Regions from separate parts of the Paenibacillus sp. NPDC057934 genome, predicted to be linked through region 2. Evidence: predicted binding sites of a transcription regulator. Region 2 holds the regulator's gene; each other region holds the start of a gene.
The links. Region 2 encodes Rex, which represses fermentation and respiration genes when NADH is low (regulators of the CRP and FNR family bind a similar motif). Its sites were predicted from a motif close to TTGTGAAATATTTCACAA; they were not measured.
Positions count from the first base shown of each region.

Region 1: the regulator Rex is predicted to act here: its motif matches at 1,503-1,520, upstream of ACFVRY_RS22315 (cytochrome ubiquinol oxidase subunit I).
Region 3: the regulator Rex is predicted to act here: its motif matches at 1,797-1,814, upstream of ACFVRY_RS09870 (flavocytochrome c).

Region 1 covers NZ_JBHVPB010000010.1:53,504-56,671, forward strand. Annotated here, with positions in the region: gene ACFVRY_RS22295 (S1C family serine protease) at 1-500, shown strand, start outside; gene ACFVRY_RS22300 (hypothetical protein) at 582-728, shown strand; gene ACFVRY_RS22305 (cold-shock protein) at 790-990, shown strand; gene ACFVRY_RS22310 (cold-shock protein) at 1,179-1,409, shown strand; gene ACFVRY_RS22315 (cytochrome ubiquinol oxidase subunit I) at 1,634-3,037, shown strand; gene cydB (cytochrome d ubiquinol oxidase subunit II) at 3,024-3,168, shown strand, end outside.
Region 2 covers NZ_JBHVPB010000002.1:95,230-98,397, reverse strand. Annotated here, with positions in the region: gene ACFVRY_RS04995 (amidohydrolase) at 1-903, opposite strand, end outside; gene ACFVRY_RS04990 (redox-sensing transcriptional repressor Rex) at 890-1,543, opposite strand; gene dinG (ATP-dependent DNA helicase DinG) at 1,609-3,168, opposite strand, start outside.
Region 3 covers NZ_JBHVPB010000003.1:569,838-573,005, forward strand. Annotated here, with positions in the region: gene ACFVRY_RS09865 (amino acid permease) at 1-1,339, opposite strand, end outside; glycine riboswitch at 1,468-1,548, opposite strand; gene ACFVRY_RS09870 (flavocytochrome c) at 1,832-3,168, shown strand, end outside.

The sequences.
Region 1 (3,168 bases), on a different contig from region 2:
ATGCGGCGATCAATGAAGGTAACAGCGGTGGTGCGCTGGTTGATCTCAACGGCAAGGTTATCGGGATTAATACGATGAAGATTTCGGATACCGGCGTAGAAGGGCTTGGCTTTGCCATACCGACCAATCATGTTATGGAGACGGCGGAGGAGCTAACCAGCAAGGGGAAGATCGCACGATCCTATCTGGGTGTCTACACGGTCGATCTGAACAACCCTTATGTTCCACTGGCCGAAGACCAGCGCAAAGAGCTGAATCTGCCTGTGGCTGTTAAAGACGGTGTAGTCGTGCTCGATGCTGTTGGACCGGCAAAGGTAGCGGGACTCCAGTTCAACGATGTTATCACAAAATTTGACGGAGAGCCCATCACATCTACCCTTTCACTGCGGAAGTATTTGTATAATCACACTAAGATCGGTGATGAATTGCAGATTACTTTTTATAGAAACGGGGTTCTAAAACAGGTATCGGTAAAACTTTTAGAGAAGCCTGAGGAATAAAACCTTCACAAATGGTATATAATGATATAGCAGTCATGACCAGCCAGGCTGACAGCCCTTACATTGGGAAGTCAGCCTTTTGTGGGAAAAAACGGAGATATTCGGATGGGTCAGCTTGCCTTTACTTCGAAGGTGTGGTACTATGAGAACAATCAGACATTTGATACTAATCCTCTTATTGAAAAGGGCTGTCAGGTCAAGCGATATACAACCTTTTTCAATGTGTGAATTTTTTCTTTGTTTGAAGATAAAAAGAACATATTAATTTAAATTTGTGGAGGTTACACACATGCAAACAGGTACAGTTAAATGGTTCAACGCTGAAAAAGGATTCGGATTTATCGAAGTTGAAGGCGGTAGCGACGTATTCGTACACTTCAGTGCGATCACTGGCGAAGGCTTCAAAACTTTGGACGAAGGCCAACGCGTTGAGTTCAACGTTGTTCAAGGCAACCGTGGTCCACAAGCCGAAAACGTTGTAAAACTGTAATAATAGAAGATACCGTCCCCGCTTGTTGAAAGTTGGGACGGTCTTTTTTTAACAGAATTCAACAACCTTTGTAAGGGCTCCGTACTGGGGCTTTTCTTATTATTATAGAGGTGTAAGCATAAATCTTAACATTTTGGGGTATCATGTATCGTTAATCCACTTGTGACATAAAGGAAGGAGGAACGGCAATGAACTACCGGAAGAAACCCGTGGAGGAAATCCCGGAAGAGAATACCGCGATTTGGGCCTGTACGAACGAGGGGTGCAATGGATGGATGAGGGACAATTTTGCTTTTGACACTGTGCCTTCTTGTCGTCTATGCAACGCTCCAATGGTCCGCAGTATGAAGATGCTGCCGCTGCTGCTCAATTCCAACGGTGATCTGAAGTCGCTGAAGAAGGGTATTTCCATTACGTGACCGGCGCCTTTATGAGCCAAGCTTAGTATAGAATAACGCACAAACTCCGAGACGGTTAAACCGTCTTATTTTTTTTGCTTTTTTGTCACTACTTTGTGATATTTGTCACAAAATTATTATTTTTATAGCAAAAATAGAGCGTATAATGTGATTTACATCACACAGTTCCCTTAAAATTTTTGACAAAATAGACGTATTGATAAGGGAGAGGGAAGGGGAGAAATATGGATACAATCATGCTGTCACGTATTCAATTTGCGTCGACGACAATTTTTCACTATTTCTTTGTGCCGGTGTCTATTGGGCTAGCGCTTTTAATTGCCATCATGGAGACCATGTATGTAAGAAAAGGCGATGAAGAGTACAAGAGAATGGCGCAATTCTGGGGAAAGCTATTCCTCATAAATTTTGCAGTCGGGGTAGTTACAGGTATTCTGCAGGAGTTCCAGTTCGGGATGAACTGGTCAGATTATTCACGATTCGTCGGTGACGTGTTTGGTGCACCGCTGGCCGTGGAAGCTCTACTGGCTTTTTTCCTGGAGTCTACGTTCATCGGGCTGTGGATCTTCGGCTGGGACAAAGTCTCTAAGAAGGTGCATCTGCTCTCGATCTGGATGGTGGCTTTTGGTACGATGATGTCGGCTTTCTGGATTCTGACGGCTAACTCATTCATGCAGCATCCGGTGGGTTTTGCGATCAACAATGGACGTGCAGAAATGAATGACATCTTTGCCCTCATAACGAACGGACAATTACTGGTGGAATTCCCGCATACGGTGTTGGCGGCCTACGCTACAGGCGCATTCCTTGTAACGGGTATCAGTGCCTATAAGCTGCTGAAGAATCAGGAAGTATCTTTCTTTAAGAAATCTTTTCAAATTGCGGCGATTGTCGGCATTATCTCTTCTGTGGGTGTAGCCGTGGCAGGACATGCCCAGGCACAATACCTGGTAGAGACTCAGCCGATGAAGATGGCGGCTTCCGAAGGACTATGGGGTGAGAGCGGCGATCCTGCACCTTGGACGGTGTGGGCGAATATTGACCCTACGAACAAGACTAACAGCGGTGAATTCAAAATTCCGTATTTGCTTAGTTTCCTGTCTTACAGTAAGTTCTCTGGTGAAGTTAAAGGGATGAACCAATTGCAGGCAGAATATGAGCAGCAGTACGGACCTGGGGATTATATCCCTCCGGTACGGACTACGTTCTGGAGCTTCCGGATCATGGTCGCTGCGGGTACGGCAATGATCGTGCTTGGTCTGTATGCGATTTACTTGATTTGGCGTAAAAAGATGGACCGTCCGAATACCTGGTTCATGCGGTTCATGTTCTGGGGACTGCTGCTTCCGCCAATCGCCAATACGGCGGGCTGGGTGATGACCGAATTTGGCCGCCAGCCGTGGACGGTATTTGGTTTAATGCAGACCAAAGACAGTGTATCGCCTAATATCACAAGCGGACAGGTGTTGTTCTCAGTGATTTCTTTTACAACGATCTACTTAATTCTGGGTCTGGTACTGGTCGGCTTGTTCATCAAAGTTATCAAAAAAGGTCCTTATGCCATGGATAACGATCACGGCGATTCCCATGATCCATATAACAAGGAGGGATCCCATGCTTTCTCTTAATGAATTGTGGTTTGTATTGATTGCGGTTCTGTTCATCGGGTTCTTCTTCCTGGAGGGTTTTGACTTTGGTGTAGGAATGGAAACACAGTTCCTGGCCAAGAATGATACGGAGCGCCGGGTGCTGATCAACT
Region 2 (3,168 bases):
CGTACCCAGCGATACGGTGACGCCTGCATTTAGCAGGTCGATAACCCGGGCAATCCCGCTGGCCAGCTTCAGGTTACTTCCAGGGTTATGGGAGACACCGACATGGTGTCGGGCCAGGACCCCGATCTCCTCGTCATTCAGATGCACACCATGGGCAACTAGAGACGGTCGTGTAAACATGCCTACCTTTTCCAAGTGCTCGACTGGGCGTAGTCCATATTCCGCAACGTTCTGCTCCACTTCTCGCTTCGTCTCCGACATATGCGTATGTAGCGGCAGATTCAGATCATGGGCCGCCTGCACGAACTTTACAAAAAATTCCGGCGGGCAAGTATATGGGGAATGCGGGGACAGCATCGTTGTAATTCTGCCGTCTGCCTTACCATGCCAGTCGCGAGCGAACCGTACAGCATCAGCTAGCTTCGTATCTTGTACCTCCGGCGGACATAGACCGATAACCCCGCGTGTCAGCACCCCACGCATACCGGACTGCTCCGTAATCTCAGCTACCCGGTCCATTTTGTCATACATGTCCAGAAAGGTCGTCGTGCCACCCTTCATCATTTCCAATATGGACAGCGAGCTTCCCCAATAAATATCTTCCGGGGTAAACTTGCCCTCCATCGGCCACATTTTCTCCTGCAACCAGACCTGAAGAGTCCGATCATCACCATAACCGCGCAACAGCGACATCGCCGCGTGACCATGGGTATTCACCAGACCAGGCATGAACAGTTGGCGGCTGCCATCGATCACTTGCAGCTCTTCTTCAAGGAATGGCTCTTCTTCGCCTATGTATGTGATGAGATCATTCTCTATGATCATACAGCCGTTCAACACAGACAGAGGAGTCCCAGGCACAAGAAACTTCCCGTTACGAATAAGAATCTTACTGTTGCTCATGCCCAAGCTCTTCCTTTCCATCCTGCAAATAATAAGCCAGGCTTTGCAAATCCGTTGTAAAGTCGGCTGCATGGACACGGATATGGGACGGCGTTTTCAGAATCACAGGTGCAAAGTTCAAAATCGCTTCAATGCCAGATTCCACCAGGATATCGGCCACATTCTGCGCTTCGGTATCCGGTACGGTGATAATGCCGATGCGGATGCCCTGCTCACGAATGGTGCTGCCCAGATCCTTCATTGGTTGTACAGTGAGCGAGTTGATTTTCTGACCTACCTTGGGTTCATAGGAATCAAAAATAGCGCTTATTTTCATCGTGTCCTTCAAGTAAGCATTGTAGTTGGACAAGGCGTGTCCAAGATTACCTGCGCCTACCAGTGCCACGTTAATTTGCTGATCCAGTTTCAGGATATGACGGATCTTCTCAATGAGATAAGATACATCATAACCGATGCCTTTACGGCCAAAATCGCCAAAATAAGCCAGATCCTTACGGATCTGGGCGGGGTTAAGATCCAGCTTCTGACCAAGTTCTTGAGAAGAAACTGTCGAGATTTCACGTTTTTGAAGATCGTTGAGGAATCGCAGGTATACAGGAAGTCTGCGTACCACCGCCTCCGAGATTTTATCCGATTTCATGTTTTCTCCTCCTAAATTAATCTGATTGTTGAAAATAACGCCTACCAAACGGAATGAAAGGGGCTCTAATTGCCCCCCTCCTCCAACCATTCTGCAATTCGGGGAACCATCTGCTCGGTCTTCATATGCTCCATCTTGGGACCGGGCAGCGAATACAGAAAATATTTACCGTAATAGGATTCAATCACCCTGGTATCATAAACAATAACGATCCCCCGGTCTTGTGCCGTCCGAACGAGACGACCAAAGCCCTGCTTGAAGCGGATAACCGCCTGCGGCACGGAGAGCTTCATGAACGGGTTCTTCTTCTGCGCCTGTAGCAGCTCAGCCTTAGCCTCCGCGAGCGGATGGTTCGGCGGCTGAAACGGCAGTCTGACAATGGCCAGACAGGTTAGGGCATCGCCGGGAATGTCTACGCCTTCCCAGAAGCTGCTTGTGCCAAGCAGTACTGAAGCGTTGCTATCCTGAAAACGGCGGATCAGCTTGCTGCGGCTTCCACCTTCTACTCCCTGGCCCAGTACACTGATATCCTGTGAAGCCAGAGCTTCCTTCAGAGGATCATAGACCTGCCGTAGCATACGGTAAGAAGTGAACAGTACGAGCATCCGTCCGCGTGTGATTACCGCAGCCTCCGCCAGAGACTGCACCAGCGTATCCACAAAACGGGCATCGCCAATGCTACCCTTGACGCTCGGGAAGTCGCGTGGAATGACCAGCAGGGCCTGTTCACGGTACTTGAACGGAGAAGGCAGCAGCGAGGTCATCAGACGCCCCTGCTCCGCAGCTTCGCCGAGCCCCAGATTGTCAATCATGAATTGGAATGATTTATCGACCGACAATGTGGCCGATGTCAGCACGATGCTATTCTTCTTGTCGAAGAACAGCTCCTTGAGCTGGGTGCTGACATCGACAGGCACCGCATAGAGCTGCAGGGACTTGCTGCGGTAATTAGTGCTGGCTTCCAGCCAATAGACAACATTCACGTCGTTCAGATTCATAAAGAAACGCACCTGTTCGCGAATGGCGCCCAGATCCTTAAAGAGACCACCAAGATCGGTCACCAGACTGTCCGAACTGGACTGACCGTCCTGTTCACGCATCTCGCTCAGCATCTTCTCACCCTTGCGGATAACTTCGCTGAGGCTCAGGTGCATTGTATTCTCCAATGCCGCAAGCTCTTCCCAGTCCTTCGGCTTGCTTCCCGGCTGGAGACGAAGTACGAGCTGTCCCGCTTCCCCTGCGGCCGCATCGCTTCGCTCTGGCAGGAGAGTGTACAGCTTCTCGCTTAATACATCCCATGTCTCTTTTACCGTAAGCAAGTCCGGATAAAGCCTGTCAATGATGACACTCCATTCGGAAGCCTGCTCGCTACCAGAAGTTTGCAGAATCTGACGCAAGGCCGGAAGCTGTCCGTTACGGCTGTCCTTGTAGAGTCTGCCGAGCGTATGTGACACCGTAAAATGCTTCATGTGCATGCCGAGATGCTTCCCGGCTACATCCTCCAGATGATGGGCCTCATCAATAACCAGATGCTCATAGGCTGGCAACAATTGATGCCCGGCCTTCACATCTGCAAACAGCTTGGAATGGTTCGTAATTACCACGTCCGCTATACCGGCCTCATG
Region 3 (3,168 bases), on a different contig from region 2:
TCTTATTGCTGCGAATGGAATACAGTATGAATAGTAAAATAAACCATAACGGGGTAAACAATAACGCCGGTCGTGTCTCTTCTGCGAAGAGCATGATAATAAGAATTACGGCAAACAACGTTAGAACCGCATAATTAATAGCCGGTGTGAGCGGTGCTTTGAACTTGGATTTAGCCTGTAAACCCGGCCGGGTTTTCTTATATTTGATATGGCATACAAGAACAACACCCCAAACCCATATAAAACAAATGGCACTTATAGTAGTGACGATTCCAAAAGCCTGACCTGGAATGATTTTACTTAACAGAGTGCCTATGGATATAACGAGCGTAGAAATAAATAACGAGTTCCCGGGTACGTGATTTTTATTCAGCTTGGCAAAATGAGGTGATGACTGGTTCTTCCTGCTCAAATTATAAAGGATCCGACTTGTCGAGAACATCCCGCTGTTGCAAGCGGAAGCGGCTGAGGTTAATACGACGAAATTAATGATTCCCGCTGCGATAGGTATTCCTACTAGACTAAAGGTTTTTACGAATGGACTCTCTGCCGCATTGAGTTCTGTCCATGGGTTAATGCATAGGAGGACGAACAGTGCGCCAACGTAGAAAAATAATATCCGCAAAGGAATTTTATTAATAGCAGATGGAATGTTTTTCTCTGGATTGGATGTTTCCGCTGCCGAAACACCAACTAATTCCACGCCTACATAAGCGAATACAACCATTTGAAAAGAAAATAAAAAACCTGAAGCGCCGTTTGGAAAAAAGCCACCATGTTCCCAGAGATTTCGGATAGTTACCGATCCTGAATCCGTCTTGAATCCGATGATCAGCAAAATGACCCCGATGCCGATCAAGGCAAGAATCGTGATTACTTTGATTAAAGCAAACCAAAATTCCAATTCCCCGAAATTTTTTACTGTTAATAGATTGAGTGCTAATAAAATGATCAGACAGATGATGGCCGGCACCCATTGCGGAATATCAAACCAATAGTTCACGTAGATGCCAACGGCGATAACATCAGCCATAGCCGTCATGATCCAGCAGAACCAATAAGTCCAACCCGTGATAAAGGCTGCCCGAGGGCCGAGATAATCTTCGGCAATATCCGTAAACGATTGATAGCCTGCCTTAGATAACAGAAGTTCTCCCAGTGCTCTCATTACAAAAAACACAGCAATCCCCACGATTAAATACGTGATCATGATGGAAGGACCTGCTTGTTGTATCGCTTTGCCCGATCCCAGGAATAATCCCGTCCCAATGGTGCCGCCAATGGCGATGAGCTGAACATGCCGATTAGCCAGTTCCCGCTTTAATTCTGTTTGTGCCATACCTGTTTCCCCCTTAATCAATATAATGCCAATAAAAATAGAGATTGGATGTCATCCAATCTCTAGGTAAAAAGAATATTAAATAATCCTTGCCCTGCTAATGATAATCAGCATGACAAATACATATTCAGTACTCTTCTGTCCTTTTGCCTGAGATTGTGAACCCTTCGGCGCCGCAGATAGCCTGCGGTCTCTCCAGAAGCTGCTCCTGCTATAGTGTGATCCATAGCAATCATAGCTTGTAGTTTATGAAGTTAATGTTGGTGTAACGGCGGTGTTGTTCTGATATGCAACATATTACATTTAATCTGAATATCCGAACAGTGATAAAAGTCTCCATGTTACTTATATAGTATCACTATAACATGATATTCATTAAGGAGGGTTACTTTAATGACGAAACGATTTCTTTAATTACGTAAACTATCATGAACAGCACGTTTACGGTTATGATTAATTGTGAAAAAATGCACAAGGGGGCAATTATAAATTATGAAAAAGAAATCAGTGACTGCGCTTATTCTCATTCTCTCTGTTATGCTCGTGATCGCAGGCTGCGGTAGTAACGGCAATAACAACAGCAGCGAGAATAAGAGTAAGGACAACAGGGAAGCAAAAACGGAAGCTGTTTCGGGAGCATCGGAAGCAAGCTATACACCGCTCGACCAACTAAAAGATACATACGATATCATTATTGTCGGTGCAGGTGGTGCAGGGATGTCTGCCGCGCTTGAGGCTAAAACTAAAGGGATGAACCCTGTTATTTTTGAAAAAATGCCGGTTGCTGGCGGAAATACAACCAAGTCTTCTTCAGGAATGAACGCTTCTGAAACGAAGTTTCAAAAGGAGCAAGGCATCACAGACAGCAATGATTTATTTTATGAGGAGAGCTTGAAGGGTGGTCATGATACGAACGACAAAGAGATGCTTCGTTTCTTCGTTGATCATTCCGCAAGTGCTATCGACTGGCTCGACTCTATCGGGATTAAATTGAATAATATCACCATTACGGGCGGTATGAACGAGAAGCGTACCCATCGTCCTGAAGATGGCTCCGCAGTAGGACAATACCTGGTTAAAGGCCTAGTGAACAATGTTCAAGAGCAAGGCATCCCGCTTTTTGTGAATGCCGATGTTAAGGAAATTACCGAGCAAGATGGCAAGGTCAATGGAGTCAAAGTCATCTTTAACCAAGCGGATGAGAAAACCATTACAGCGACGGCGGTCGTTGTGACCACTGGAGGTTTTGGCTCCAACAAGGAAATGATTTCTGAAGTCAGACCCGATTTAGACGGTTATGTGACGACCAATCAAATCGGTAGCACCGGTGACGGCATTAAGATGATTGAGAAGCTTGGTGGTGTAACCGTCGATATGGATCAAATCCAAGTTCACCCGACAGTGCAGCAAGAAAAATCCTATCTTATTGGGGAAGCCGTTCGCGGGGAAGGAGCCATCCTAGTATCTAGCGAAGGTAAACGATTCACCAACGATCTGGGTACTCGTGATAAAGTAACCGCCGCAATCAATCAGCTTCCTGAAAACTCAGCTTTTCTGGTCTTTGATTCCGGCGTAAAATCCCGTGTTAAAGCCATCGAACAATATGAGAAGATGGGCTTCGTGATCCAAGCCGATTCTATCGAAACTTTGGCCGGGGAAATGGGTGTACCAGGTGAGCAATTGCAAAAAACACTGGATACCTGGAACAGCTCTGTAAAAGGTAAAGAGGATGCCGAATTTGGCAGAACGACAGGGATGGACAACGACTTGTCCAGCGCGCCTTACTTTGCAATTAAAATCGGTCCTGGGGTCCATTACACCATGGGCGG